Regions from separate parts of the Paenibacillus sp. Soil724D2 genome, predicted to be linked through region 3. Evidence: riboswitches for the same ligand, from Rfam matches in the RefSeq annotation. Region 3 holds a riboswitch; each other region holds the start of a gene.
What was found. A riboswitch is a leader RNA that binds a small molecule or an ion and turns the genes downstream of it on or off. The one in region 3 is predicted to bind cyclic di-AMP.
Positions count from the first base shown of each region.

Region 1: linked by a shared signal. The riboswitch ahead of ASG85_RS20855 (3D domain-containing protein) and the one ahead of ASG85_RS18470 (C40 family peptidase) in region 3 are both predicted to bind cyclic di-AMP.
Region 2: linked by a shared signal. The riboswitch ahead of ASG85_RS35225 (NlpC/P60 family protein) and the one ahead of ASG85_RS18470 (C40 family peptidase) in region 3 are both predicted to bind cyclic di-AMP.

Region 1 is NZ_LMRY01000024.1:12,899-17,053, reverse strand. It holds gene rnmV (ribonuclease M5) at 705-1,247, opposite strand; gene ASG85_RS20855 (3D domain-containing protein) at 1,452-2,591, opposite strand; cyclic di-AMP (ydaO/yuaA leader) riboswitch at 2,885-3,070, opposite strand; gene ASG85_RS20850 (ABC transporter ATP-binding protein) at 3,353-4,090, shown strand; gene ASG85_RS20845 (ABC transporter permease) at 4,093-4,155, shown strand, end outside.
Region 2 is NZ_LMRY01000059.1:367,268-371,422, forward strand. It holds gene ASG85_RS35220 (hypothetical protein) at 1-434, opposite strand, end outside; gene ASG85_RS35225 (NlpC/P60 family protein) at 617-1,513, opposite strand; cyclic di-AMP (ydaO/yuaA leader) riboswitch at 1,516-1,676, opposite strand; gene ASG85_RS35230 (hypothetical protein) at 1,743-2,339, opposite strand; gene ASG85_RS39685 (hypothetical protein) at 2,769-2,903, opposite strand; tRNA gene ASG85_RS35235 (tRNA-Gly) at 3,591-3,661, opposite strand; tRNA gene ASG85_RS35240 (tRNA-Pro) at 3,679-3,755, opposite strand; tRNA gene ASG85_RS35245 (tRNA-Arg) at 3,772-3,848, opposite strand; tRNA gene ASG85_RS35250 (tRNA-Gly) at 3,857-3,931, opposite strand; gene ASG85_RS35255 (AIM24 family protein) at 4,034-4,155, opposite strand, start outside.
Region 3 is NZ_LMRY01000021.1:25,697-29,851, forward strand. It holds gene ASG85_RS18460 (M1 family metallopeptidase) at 1-422, shown strand, start outside; gene ASG85_RS18465 (hypothetical protein) at 489-1,307, shown strand; cyclic di-AMP (ydaO/yuaA leader) riboswitch at 1,473-1,611, shown strand; gene ASG85_RS18470 (C40 family peptidase) at 1,615-2,091, shown strand; guanidine-I (ykkC/yxkD leader) riboswitch at 2,215-2,317, shown strand; partial or broken gene ASG85_RS18475 (DMT family transporter) at 2,407-2,722, shown strand; gene ASG85_RS18480 (YdeI/OmpD-associated family protein) at 2,752-3,198, opposite strand; gene ASG85_RS18485 (hypothetical protein) at 3,423-3,656, shown strand; gene ASG85_RS18490 (hypothetical protein) at 3,721-3,906, shown strand; gene ASG85_RS18495 (methyltransferase domain-containing protein) at 4,036-4,155, opposite strand, start outside.

The DNA.
Region 1 (4,155 bases), on a different contig from region 3:
GAGACTGTCAATTCACTCGCTCTACATTCTTAAATCGGGATCATTCGTCATCTATGCTCAATTGAGGTTGCTGGACAAATAAATCCATATTGGCGGTTGAATGATGTTGTAGAAAGTGCAACAATTGTTGCCTAAATCTCGCCTTTCTCCTTTTGTTGTTGTATCATGTACAACAATTTGGTCCTATACAGGCCATATCGCACCAAATGGGTTCAAAATGTTGTACAAACTACAACTTCAAGTTGAAAATAGCCTTTGTACGTGTGAATTGTTGTAGAAAATACAACATTCGCAACCACTCCATCTACCCTTACAAAAGCTGAATGACTCTAAAATCTAATTTTGGAGTTATACCTACCAGTTGTGAGTAGAGCACAATGAATCAACAGTCTCGAAGTGCAACAATTGCTGCTCAAATTCCGTCTTTACTATTACATCTTGCTTAATATATATAACCCTTGGGACTAAATCCAGACTTTTTTCCAAAAATGGGTCAAAAATATTGTAAGAACTACCACTTCAACTTTGATATAGCCAATTGGAATGCGATGTTGTAGAAACTACAACAATGGCAACTACTGGAGTCCATCTACGTTCATAAAGTTGCTAAACGACTCTACGATATTTATCGTTTTCTAATCAACGCCTTTGTAAACCCTCAATACGTGGTGACAAGTGAATACTTACGCATTGTTTTCAACTCTTTACTTATCAACTTCCAAATGCTCCAAAGCCGCCTCAAATTCCTCACGCGAGATTTGAAACATTGCACAGCGCTTATAAAACTGCTTGCCATTGCAATAGCCAATTCCTAATGCTTTACCCACAATCAGCCGGCGAGAAGCCGCCTCAGCATGAACAATCAAACCTGCGGCCATGAGATCCTCCATGGTCAGCTGTGAAACCGCACCATCATATTCCGTGCGAAGGCTCTGTAGGGCCTGACGGATCGTTTCAGGCGTCGCATTCTCGACGCCGATATCCCCCTTGTACTCGGCCTGCTCCTGCGTAATGAAGGCATGCTTGCAGCCAGGCACCTTGGCTGCTACAATCTTCCGAATCCGTTCACCTGCGTGGTCCGGATCCGTGAATATAATAACGCCTCTTCGCTGCTGCGCAAGTGCAATACGCTTTAGTACGGCTTGTCCAATTGCAGAGCCGCCTGTTTCAATCGTATCCGCCTCTACCGCTCGGCGAATAGCAGCTGTATCGTCCTTGCCTTCGACGACAATTACTTCTTTGATCATAAGCAGTTCCCTTCCCAGTACCAAGGATAAACGACTCCGTCGTCCTTCTGGGACGAGCGCGTTTGTCAAGGTTGAGCTAAAGTATAGAGCTTATACTTTCATATTCAACGCAGAAAAAGAAGAGGGGTCCCCTCTTCTTTCGCCCAAGTTGTTACTTGGCAACGTATATATGACATTCTTCCCGCTGAAACTGACGTTTACACGTTAATTTTCAGATGGCTTTTTCGGTCCTACCACATACACGGTGTACCCTTGCTTCGTTCCGAATTTATTGGCATAACCATGATCTTCAAAGAAGACATCAATCATTTGACCTTTCACACCGCTGCCAATGTCTTCAGCCCGGCGGAAGCCAATGCCCTCGATGTAAACCCACCATCCTAGGGGGATAACTTTAGGATCAACAGCTATTGTTCTGCCTTCTGTCACGGTAGTTCCTGTATAGGTTTTACCGAAACCAGGAGTTCCTTCGGATTTACCTGTAGATGCCACGTCTGCCGAATAGGCAGTCAACTTCACATTCTTCAGGATTTGTTTGTACCCAAATGTTACACCATTCTTCGAAACCTCATCCACACTAGGTGATGAAGACGAGAGAACAACAACAGGGTTTTTCGTGCCCACGGACACGACTTTATTAATACTTTCTGTTTGTACTTCTTCACCCACAACTGCTTCCGCGACTAAAACACCATCTTCGAAAGTCTTTTCTTTCTTCTTCAAGAGTACGCCCTCTTTACCTTCTTGGACGACTTGCTCTTTGCCTTTGAGCAGCGATGCGTCGCTCTTCTTTTCCGTATCGAACGCAATCGGCTCAGTTACTTCCTCCGTCTCTTTTTTCACACGGACGATTTTGATTTCATCGCCTGAGCTCAGAGCGGCTGTCGGTTCGGGAGATAAACGATCGTGCTCCCCAAGTGCAATATGTAAACGTTGCAATGCACTTTCTACCGTTCTTGCAGTTGTGTAAACAGTGGTGGTCTTTCCATCAGCAGTCAATTGAATCGGTGAGGCATGTTCGATGACAATTTTGTCTCCACCCTTGATTGTTGTCGTTGGTGCAGTAGAAATTTCATCGTGTTCACCAATCTTTATGGCTTGTTCATCCAGTAGGCGTTGCAGGACCCATTGCTTCGTTTGCACAACAGTTTCTTGTCCATTCACAACCACGGATACGCTCTTGGTAGCCGTACCGTACAACAACACCAAAAACATGAAAGTCATTGCGATTGAAATTATGGCTAGACTTAAAATCAAACGCAAGTTTTCATGCTTCCATCGCAATGCGAAGGACATGCTGGATGATCGTTTTACATGGGTCTCGCTAATAGAGATACTGCCCACTTCTTCGGTCCTCCTTCAAAGCCTCGCCGCCAGGTTACAGCATGATTAGATTTGACGCGACTAAGGTTTTTTAGTTTAACTTAACGTGTTCGCCATCAGCAGTACGGTGCTATACCGCTGCCTTCTGGTCGTCCCACACCAGTTTGCCTATTCAACATTCATATGAATTCCGGGCAATTTTTAGTCGTCCGAAATGTGTATAGCCCTTTATGAAGACAAAAAGCCAGCAAGAAGAGGACTCTTCTCGCTGGCTTAGTTGGTATAATAAAATACACAAATAGCACGCACGACAATCGTTACCTCTCTTACGCTTACGAGGTTAGCTGACGGATTCGGACGTGAGAGTCGCCCTACTAAGAGCATACGAAGTATACTCAAAGATTCACCCCTGTTACTCACTCTGTTCACTCAAGAAGCATGCTTCTTCAGCTTACAGTGGTTCCCCCGTTCCCATAAATGGAACTCAGCGAATGGAAAAATGGCAAATTGGTTATTAAGTTATTATGAAAAGTATATTACGCTGTTAATCTTAACCTGTAAAGGGATTAACACCTACTAAAAAGGGCTAAATCAACTAAAATTCGCTTAAATGAACAATAAAACAGCTTTATATCTACTTATATCTCACTTTCACGTACGTATACTAACTCTTTTCAACTTTCCACCCCTAAACTAGGCTTAAATTACAAATTTGTTTATAATGATCGTATAGGAAAGTGATTCATAAATACCAATAATTTGCTAATCAGGGAGGCAATGAGATGGGCTCCATTCTACAAGTTGACTCTTTATACGGGGGATATTTACCAAAAAAACCTGTTCTTCATGACCTAACCTTTTCTATCCGTCAAGGTGAAATGATGGGACTCATCGGACTTAATGGTGCGGGTAAAAGTACGACAATCAAAAACATTCTCGGCCTTCTTCAACCGCAAAAAGGATCGATTCGAATCAACGGACTCACTTTAGCTGAAAATCCTTTGTCCTATCGCGCAACTTACGCTTATGTACCCGAAAGTCCTGAGCTCTACGAAGAGCTTACGATCCGAGAACACCTTGAGCTAACCGCTATGGCCTACGGTTTGTCGAAGGACGACTATTTGGCTCGATCTAGCTCCCTTTTGGAGCAGTTTCAAATGAAGGACAAGCTGAACAGCTTCGCCAGCCATTTATCCAAAGGAATGAAACAGAAAGTCATGATTATGAACGCATTTCTGATCGAACCCTCGTTATATATTATCGATGAACCCTTTCTCGGCCTTGACCCTTTAGCGATCCGTTCCTTATTAGAATTAATGGTCAAAATGAAACATAAAGGAGCATCATTCCTCATCTCATCGCATATTTTGTCAACCATTGAAAAATATTGCGATAACTACGTTGTCCTTCATCGAGGTCGCATGGTTGCGCAGGGTGATTTAGTCGAATTACGCGGGCAAACCGAACTTCCGGGAGCGTCACTAGACGACATTTTCTATAAGCTCGTACAAGGGGATTAGTTATGAGAAATATGGACATCAACACCCATACCTTATGGCAGCAAAGATTCGAACATTATATGAAG
Region 2 (4,155 bases), on a different contig from region 3:
CTTGCGATATGATGAAAGCGCCATGACTGATCCTCTTTTGTTAGAAAATAAAGCACGCGATTTCTTTGATTATTACTGAATTCCCTCGTCACACCAATCATGCAAACCTTTTCGCCTATACGAAGATACTCATCTACAACAAAGGATTTCAATCGCAAACGATGCACATTTTTCTGCTGAATATAGGCTTCCATCTCTTCAATTGTCCTTTGATCCTTCGGATCCTGTTTCGTTGCGTAAAAGACCTCTTTTATAAACGTATCCGTCTGTAGGCTTCTTGCCCCTTTGAAATGATTATACGTAAGAAAAAATCGATCAATGACTCCCCGAATCTCTTCTGGTATGGCAGGACCTTGTTCCACGATATACATGCTATTTGCTTTATTCGAATGTCTTTTTTTATAAAACCAACTTTTCCAGACACTTAATTGCATGCCGTTCGTGTCACCTGCTTTCTTCCAAACATTTCTTCATTATAGGCTAAAAACCATAAAATTTCGATAAAAATCGCAATATTTCGCGTAAAAAAAGAACATTTGCCTTCTATGCTTTCATTCGAAAGATTCATAGAAAACAAATGCCCGATGATTTAATCCTTTTTCACCACATGGCTTACTTACAGAACTCTTTTGGCTCCCACATATCTGGATCCCCAGTATGAACTGGCGAGACTATCTATCGTTACACCTCTAGACGTTGTCGCTGAAATGAATTGATCATTCCCCAGATAAATACCAACATGATTTACACTGCCTGCTGCAAAAAACACAAGATCTCCAACCTTCAAGTCTGTAACCCTGGTTCCAGCTTGATCGTACATTTGAACCGAAGTTCTGGGTAGATCAATGCCTTTAGCTTCGTACAAATAGCGCACAAATCCGGAACAATCAAACCCTCTGGGTGTTGTGCCTCCCCAAACGTATGGCGTGCCCATGAACGTATTTGCTGTTTGCACGATTTGATCAGACGTGGAAGGTATAGCTACCGCTGCTACCTTTGGAGCTGGTGCTGGTGGCGGTGCAATCCAGGCTGGCTTGTGCGACTTGCCATCGACATTCACAATCGCGATACGATTCGCTTCATTCCACTCAATCGGAGAACCGAATGTTTCAGTAATGAAACGCAAGGGTACATACGTATTACCTTGATAAAGCGTCGGACTGCTTTCCAGACTAATCTTCTTACTGTTAACGATCGCTTGCTTCTCGTCGGTTGTAAGTTGAATCGTCTGCTGCTTGCTCTTCAACGTGACCACTATTTCGCTTTCTTGCTTCGCCCAGCCTACTTGATAACCCAATTTCTCAGACAGTACTCGCAAAGGGACTTGCAGCGTTCCTGCGTTGTCAATAAATGGCTGTACTTCTGGGAACTGAACCAACTCATCATTGACCTGGACTTTTACAGTGGATGAAGATGAACCTGATGCTGCTTGAACCGAGGGAGCGGACAAAATGGATACTGCCGCACCAACAAGTGCGCATGAGCAAATAAAGCTTTTTGTGAAAAATTTCAAAAACCTTGCCTCCTTGAAGCCTCCGAGGTTAGTTGACGGGTTCGGGAAGAGGTTTCCCTAGCGTGCTCAGTTTAGTAAAACAGCCGAGCATTCATTCACCCCAAATTAAAGAAGTCCCCCGTACCGGAGCTTTTGCTGCTCCGAGATTCGGCATTTTTTGTCTATGTTAGACTAGCATAGTTGAACTATTACTTTCAACTTTTGCATAGTGGTAATAGTTTCCATAGAGTTATAAATGCAAAGCAAAATCTGAAATAAACGAGGCAATCAATAGAACGGCCATGACACCTCCCGCAAGACGTGTACGCCAAATTAAGTTTCCGTCTGTTGTCATTTGTTTTGACAGTTTAGCGGTATTACGAAGTGTGTGGAAGTAAAGGATAGAACCTGCAACCACGAGAATAATCTCAAGAGCAGCGCTCACCCACGGCCACTGCCACAGACTAAATCCTACTAATGGAAGTCCTCCAGCATTCCCCGGTAAGAATGGCATATCTGTACGATGAACGAGAAGATCAAGTATCCAGTGACTGAAGGTAAGCCCTCCTATAGCTGCGCCTCCTCTTTTGCCCCACAACTTCCAAGCCAATAGTCCTGATAAGATAGCAATGAGCAGCGCCCCAACTAATGAGTGTGTATAGTCAGCATGAATAATCCCTTCCCCATATCCCGTACCGATGCTTGTATCGATCGTTTCAACACCAGAAAGATATAAAGGGACGAATACAACATCAAGCAGCTGAGTACTAAGCATGAGCGCCCAGATCGGCACCTCCGGTGTTCTTGCTTTCACTGCTGCAGCAAGCCCAAAATGTCCAGCAAACATTTACATTCCCTCCCTTTTCGAGCGACTGAGAACAAGACTTTCCAGCCATCCGCATAACACTGTAAATAAGAGCATAAATACAATAAATGACATGTCGAGCACCATCCCTTTCCACATGCTAATTTAATTAGTATATTAACTAATATAGTTAGTTTTGACAAGTGTTTTTTCCAGCACAAAGTAGAAGCCTGAACACCAACGTTCAAGCTTCGATTTCATGCATATGCGATTATGGCTTGAGACATGTCTATTTCGATATCGATCCACGTCCGCTTCAATGCGATGATATTGATATTATCACTATTGAGAAGTTATTATGCTTTTGATTTCGCTTGTAGTCACAGAAAATATGATGCTCCAAAAAGCCCGACGAATTGAATGATTCCTCTTTCGCTCACATTAGAACCAGATCCGATCGTGATTGGATCTCTAGTGTAATAAAGTGACTGGCTCCTTACGAAGATCAGTTGTCAGAATCACAGGCTTGGGCTGGTATCGGCTTATCCTTAAATCTTCACCGACAGGACGATCATCCTTCTCGGGTAAGTCCTTCGATACCTTCATGGACGGTCGAACCCCTGCGGAATCCCTCCTATCCGGACAAACAACTAAAGTTGTACTACGCACAACATTACTCAATCGAATCAAGCGTTTTCTCTACGCGTGTTGTAAAAAATGCAACAATTTAGACCAAAAGTGGCCTTTTAGAACGAATTAAGGCTAAATTGTTGTACAGGATACAACATCTCTAGCTAGGAGAGTAGGAAACCAAGGAAATTGTTGCACGAAGTACAACTACTTCCCTACTTATAAGCAAGAAAAATCCCTTATACAGGCATACTAATCCAGCTGCCCCCTTCACCCTAAACCAAAAAGCGAATCCATCGGTGTTAAATAGAGTGGATTCCCTTTGTTTACCCCAAACAAGGAAAAACGACTCCGTCGTCCTCCTGAGACGAGCGCGTTCGTCAAGGTAGATTTCGAAGCTAAAGTATAAAAAAACTTATACTTTCTTATCTACAGAAAAAGACCACCCGAAGGTGATCTTTTCACTTACTATGAAGCGGGCGGCGGGAATACTCCAAATACTTATTTRAAATGCTTCCTACGGAAGCGRCTAGYGGTATATTTGGACGCGCGTCCTACTTGGGTATATTCGATGATGYCTTCACGGACGGTCGARCCCATACGGCTTCTCTTCCTTYCCCGTTCAAACGAAAAAGAYCACCCGAAGGTGATCTTWTTCTGTRAAGCGGGCGGCGGGAATCGAACCCGCGCGATCAGCTTGGAAGGCTGAAGTTCTACCATTAAACTACGCCCGCATATTAAAAGGGATTGATGGTCGGGACGACACGATTTGAACATGCGACCCCCTGCTCCCAAAGCAGGTGCTCTACCAAGCTGAGCTACGTCCCGATGCGTATTATGAAAATGGCGCGCCCTGAGAGATTCGAACTCCCGACCTTTTGATTCGTAGTCAAATACTCTATCCAGCTGAGCTAAGGGCGCAAATTAGTTGGAGCGGAAGACGGGGATCGAACCCGCGACCCTCGCCTTGGCAAGGCGATGCTCTACCGCTGAGCCACTTCCGCATCGTATAATTGCTTGTCATTCTCGCTAACGTTTCTCCGAGGCGACAAGGAATAATATATCAGGAATCGAAGACAAATGCAAATGTTTTTTCTTTCCTTTTTTTATTTGATAAAAATACCGCCAAACGGCAGTACTTCTTTGGCAATACGACGCAATAGACTATCATTTTTCATATGCTCATCTAATTTGCGATCTGGCTTACAAGGCTGCATGAGAACATGAC
Region 3 (4,155 bases):
TGACCAAAACGAAGTGGGATGAATTCTTCAACCAGTATGTATACGGCGCCATGATGATGGATTACACCGTGGAGAGCATTCGCGTCAAATCCGTGGGCAGCAAAGGGGCAGAGTCCTACGAAAGTGCCGTTCTCATCTCCAAACGAGGCGGCAATTCACCCGAAGTGCCCATCCAATTCCATTTCTCTGACGGCACAGTGCTGGATAAAACATGGGATGGTAAAGAAAGCAGTATCGAATTCAAATTAACCCACAAGACTCCTGTAGACTGGGTTCGAATTGATCCTAATTACTCGCTCGTGCTGGAAAATAAACACATTAATAATTTTATGCAAACGCAAGTGGATACGAAGTGGAAAATCCGTTGGAATCTCGGTCTCATTCAATTCCTGCAAGCCATTTTCGGTTGGGTCGCCTGGTAAGCGGCTAGGCTTATCCAATGCTTTCAAAGTAAGTTTTCCTACGGAAAACTCTTAGGAGGGACAACTGTGGCAACTTATATCAAGTCTGGCTTCAGGGCGGCTTTACGGCAACCTTTCGCCACGATCGTCTTGTTCCTGTATCAGATGGGCTGGGGCATCCTGCTGTATAAGCTTGTACAGGGTGTTCTCGTCCCTCTCATGCACCGCTATCCAGGTGGCGAGCAGCCGAAGCAAGCGCTGCAGCTATTTCTAGCTGAAGGACAGTTCCAACTGGTCAAAACCGATCTTAGCCATTCCTACCTTTGGTGGCTGGCTGCTCTACTTGTTATTCGTATGCTGCTCACCCCAATGATGAATAGCGGCGTCTACTATTCGCTGACCCATTCGCAGCAAAATGCCGGCTATCGCTTCTTCCGAGGCATCAAGGAGCTCATGCTCCCATTCCTAATTGCATATGTCGTTCGAATCTCGCTCTCCTTGCTGCCGCTCATATGGCTGTTTCCAAAAGTGCAGAGGCAATTCGCACATACCACTTCGTATGAGCAAGCAGCTCTCCAATTGCTGCCTTGGTTGCTGGGCATGCTCGTCTATGGCTTTCTCATACATCTTCTTTTTATGTACGTGCAATTCGCGATTGCTGCCAAACTTGGCATTTTGTCCACTGTCATCACATTCGTTCGCAGTTTGCTTCCTATTATCGGGCTTGCGCTTATCCTCCTGCTCGCCTCGGGACTATTGGCAGGGGTCACTGTCACAGCAACTTACATATGGGCAGGTCTGGTAGCGCTAATCATTTATCAGCTCTTTCCGCTTTTCCACATTTTCTTTCAAATGTGGGCCATAACTTCCCAATATCAGCTTCTATCTGCCAAAATGGACGGTTAAAAACAATAAAATAAGCTGAAATTAGCTCATCTTGTTTCATCCCCTTGCAAAAGGGGCTTTTTTTTGCGTTTTCCGAAATATTTTACATATTTTTAAGGCAAATCGCATAGAAAAGGAGGAATTTCGATGTTTATGACGAATTACAAGGACTAGCATCAAAAAACCAAATATTTCATGCCGAATTCCTCATTTCTTGGGGAAACGGGGGAACCACACCGGGTGAATTGATCTTGCCAGACAGGGATCATAGGGAACCTTCAACCGAACCCTCCAGCTAACCTCGTAGGCACCGGAAGGAGACAAGCAGTTGAGAAAGATTGTTGCTCTTGTTTTTAGTCTTGTTTTATTTTTGAGTATCGGTTTAGGAAGCGTGTCAGCGGCACAATCCACTTTGGATGAAACGGTTGACGGATTGCTAGGAATTCCGTACAGAACGGCGGGAACGACCACAAAGGGCTTTGATTGCTCTGGTTTCACCGCATACGTTTTCGACAAATTCGGCATTGATCTTCCTCATAGCTCATCATCTCAAAATAACGAAGGCTACTGGATTGACAAAAAAGATCTTCGTAAAGGTGATCTTGTGTTCTTTGACACAAGCGGCGGCAAAGGTATTTCTCACGTGGGTATCTACCTTGGAGACGGTGAATTCATTCACTCTGCATCCGATGAAGGTATAGTGAAAAGCAAACTTAGCCAATCTTATTATGCGAAGCGGTATGTATCAGCCCGACGTGTTCTGTGGGATGATATCTATAACCAATTAACTGCTGAATCCAAGTAAATTCTTGCACGATTCATGAATAAAGCCCGGACAAGCCCCGCTCGAAAGAGCAGCTTTCAGGGCTTTTATTCATTTACTAATCCTGTAACTTGACATCGTATGTTAGCCGTTCTATAATAGCGGCATATTGTTTTCTAGGGTTCCGTGGCGTTCATCGCCAGACTGGTCCGAGGGGAAACACGCAGCGAATACGCTGTGGTCACGGAGGGGAAAAAGCCCGGGAGTCATATCGCTTAAGCGATATAACTTCCAGGCTTTTTCCTTTTTTTGCGACTAAATAGGAACGTAGAACAAATTCAAGAGGAGTGATTCATCATGGCATGGTTATATCTCGTTATTGCAGGTGTATTTGAGGTAGTATGGGCGATCTCATTAAAATTTTCTAATGGTTTTACACGGTTAGTTCCTTCCAGCGTCACGATCGCAGGGATGATTGTAAGTTTCTATTTTCTAGCGGCAGCAACGAAAACTCTCCCCATCGGCACAGCATACGCGGCTTGGACTGGAATTGGCGCTGTTGGTGCAATTATAATCGGCACCCTTTTTCTTGATGAACCCATTACTAAGGATCTTATTCATGATTCTGATCTTAGTTGGCGTTCTCGGCCTTAAATTTACTTCTGGGCATTAAGGGGTCCGAAAAACTACGTCATGTCATGCTCAATTGCTCAATTTGGTGACGATTCCTGAGATTCGACGATGCCTGGTATCTTGCGTTTTGGCATCGTCCACCTGCCGGACAAATTCTTTCCGCTTCGAGAATGCCAACGCTTCAAAGGCCTCGATTGCACCGTCCTGAGAAGACAATACCTCCCTAAGGTCATCAGGAATCTCAACGGTTCGAGGCTCAAGATCAAGGTTGAGTATAACTTCCACCTGGTCGCCAGCCTTCAAACCAGACGCTTCCCGGTGGGCTGCACTCAATGGAAGGAGGAACTCATTCCCCATAACTGCTACAGTGCTGCGATAGGTGTAACCGTTAAGGCTCACGGTGACACTCGGCTTCTTATGTCCACCCAACTCAGCTATAACCTCGGCTGGAATGGAAATTCCAGTGGCGTTTTTTCCCTGTGCTTGCATAACGGAAGCGGTGAATGTTACCCCCATTTTGCTTGTTCCCCCTTTGAACAAATAAGGTTCCATCGTTCTCACTCTTTTAGATGACAATTCACGGGAAATTATACCATACTTTTCTGAATAAATCGGACCCTATCAATGCAGATTAATCCATACAAGGATGGAGAGGCGGTATGATGTAAGGTTCAGATTTGATCTAACGTAACTGCTGAGTCAGATCAACAGGATAAGAATGTTTAGGAGGGAAATTCAACATGAATACATCGGATGATATCAATCGGAAACAGAATCGTAATAACGGGCTTCTCGGAGAGGAGCTAGAAGTTGACTCCGATGTTAACGAGGATCGTAACCGAGAGCAGCAATTGGACGATTCGTTTCAGTACTGGTACCGTAACGTCGGTTACTGGGTGCAGCAAAAGGAAGATATAACTCAGGTGCCGAAGGCGAACGTCTTCGATGCCGCCGCTGATATGGACGCTGAGTAGAAGTTAAACGGGATTATGGAAAACGACGAGATCAATAGGTAATCTATCATTGGAGGTATGAACGATGTCTGACAATACAAATAACGTTGATCAAAACAAAACGAGTATCTTTAAAAACGGGGTACAATCCGCAACGAATTATGTACAGAACGCCATTGAAAACGTAACTGCATCCACGCAAGATGCAACTCAAAATTTAGTGAATAACGTAATGAAAAGACGACAAAATGAAACCGAAAGTAATAAATAATTAGATTGGCGATGTTGAATTTCAAATGGAAAAAACTTAGTCAGAAAGCAGCCGCGGGCCATGACTAAGCTTTTTTTGTTGGTCTAATGGATATCGTGATTAATTGCTGCCGATAAACTATCTACACTCTTAAGCAACTGTGTAGCTGACATACCAGAAGCTGCTTCCCACAAATATTCGCAAATGCTGAGATAAAGGCTTAAAAATGTCATTCAGTTCATCATACGAGTAGTAGTTTTTGATAATTTC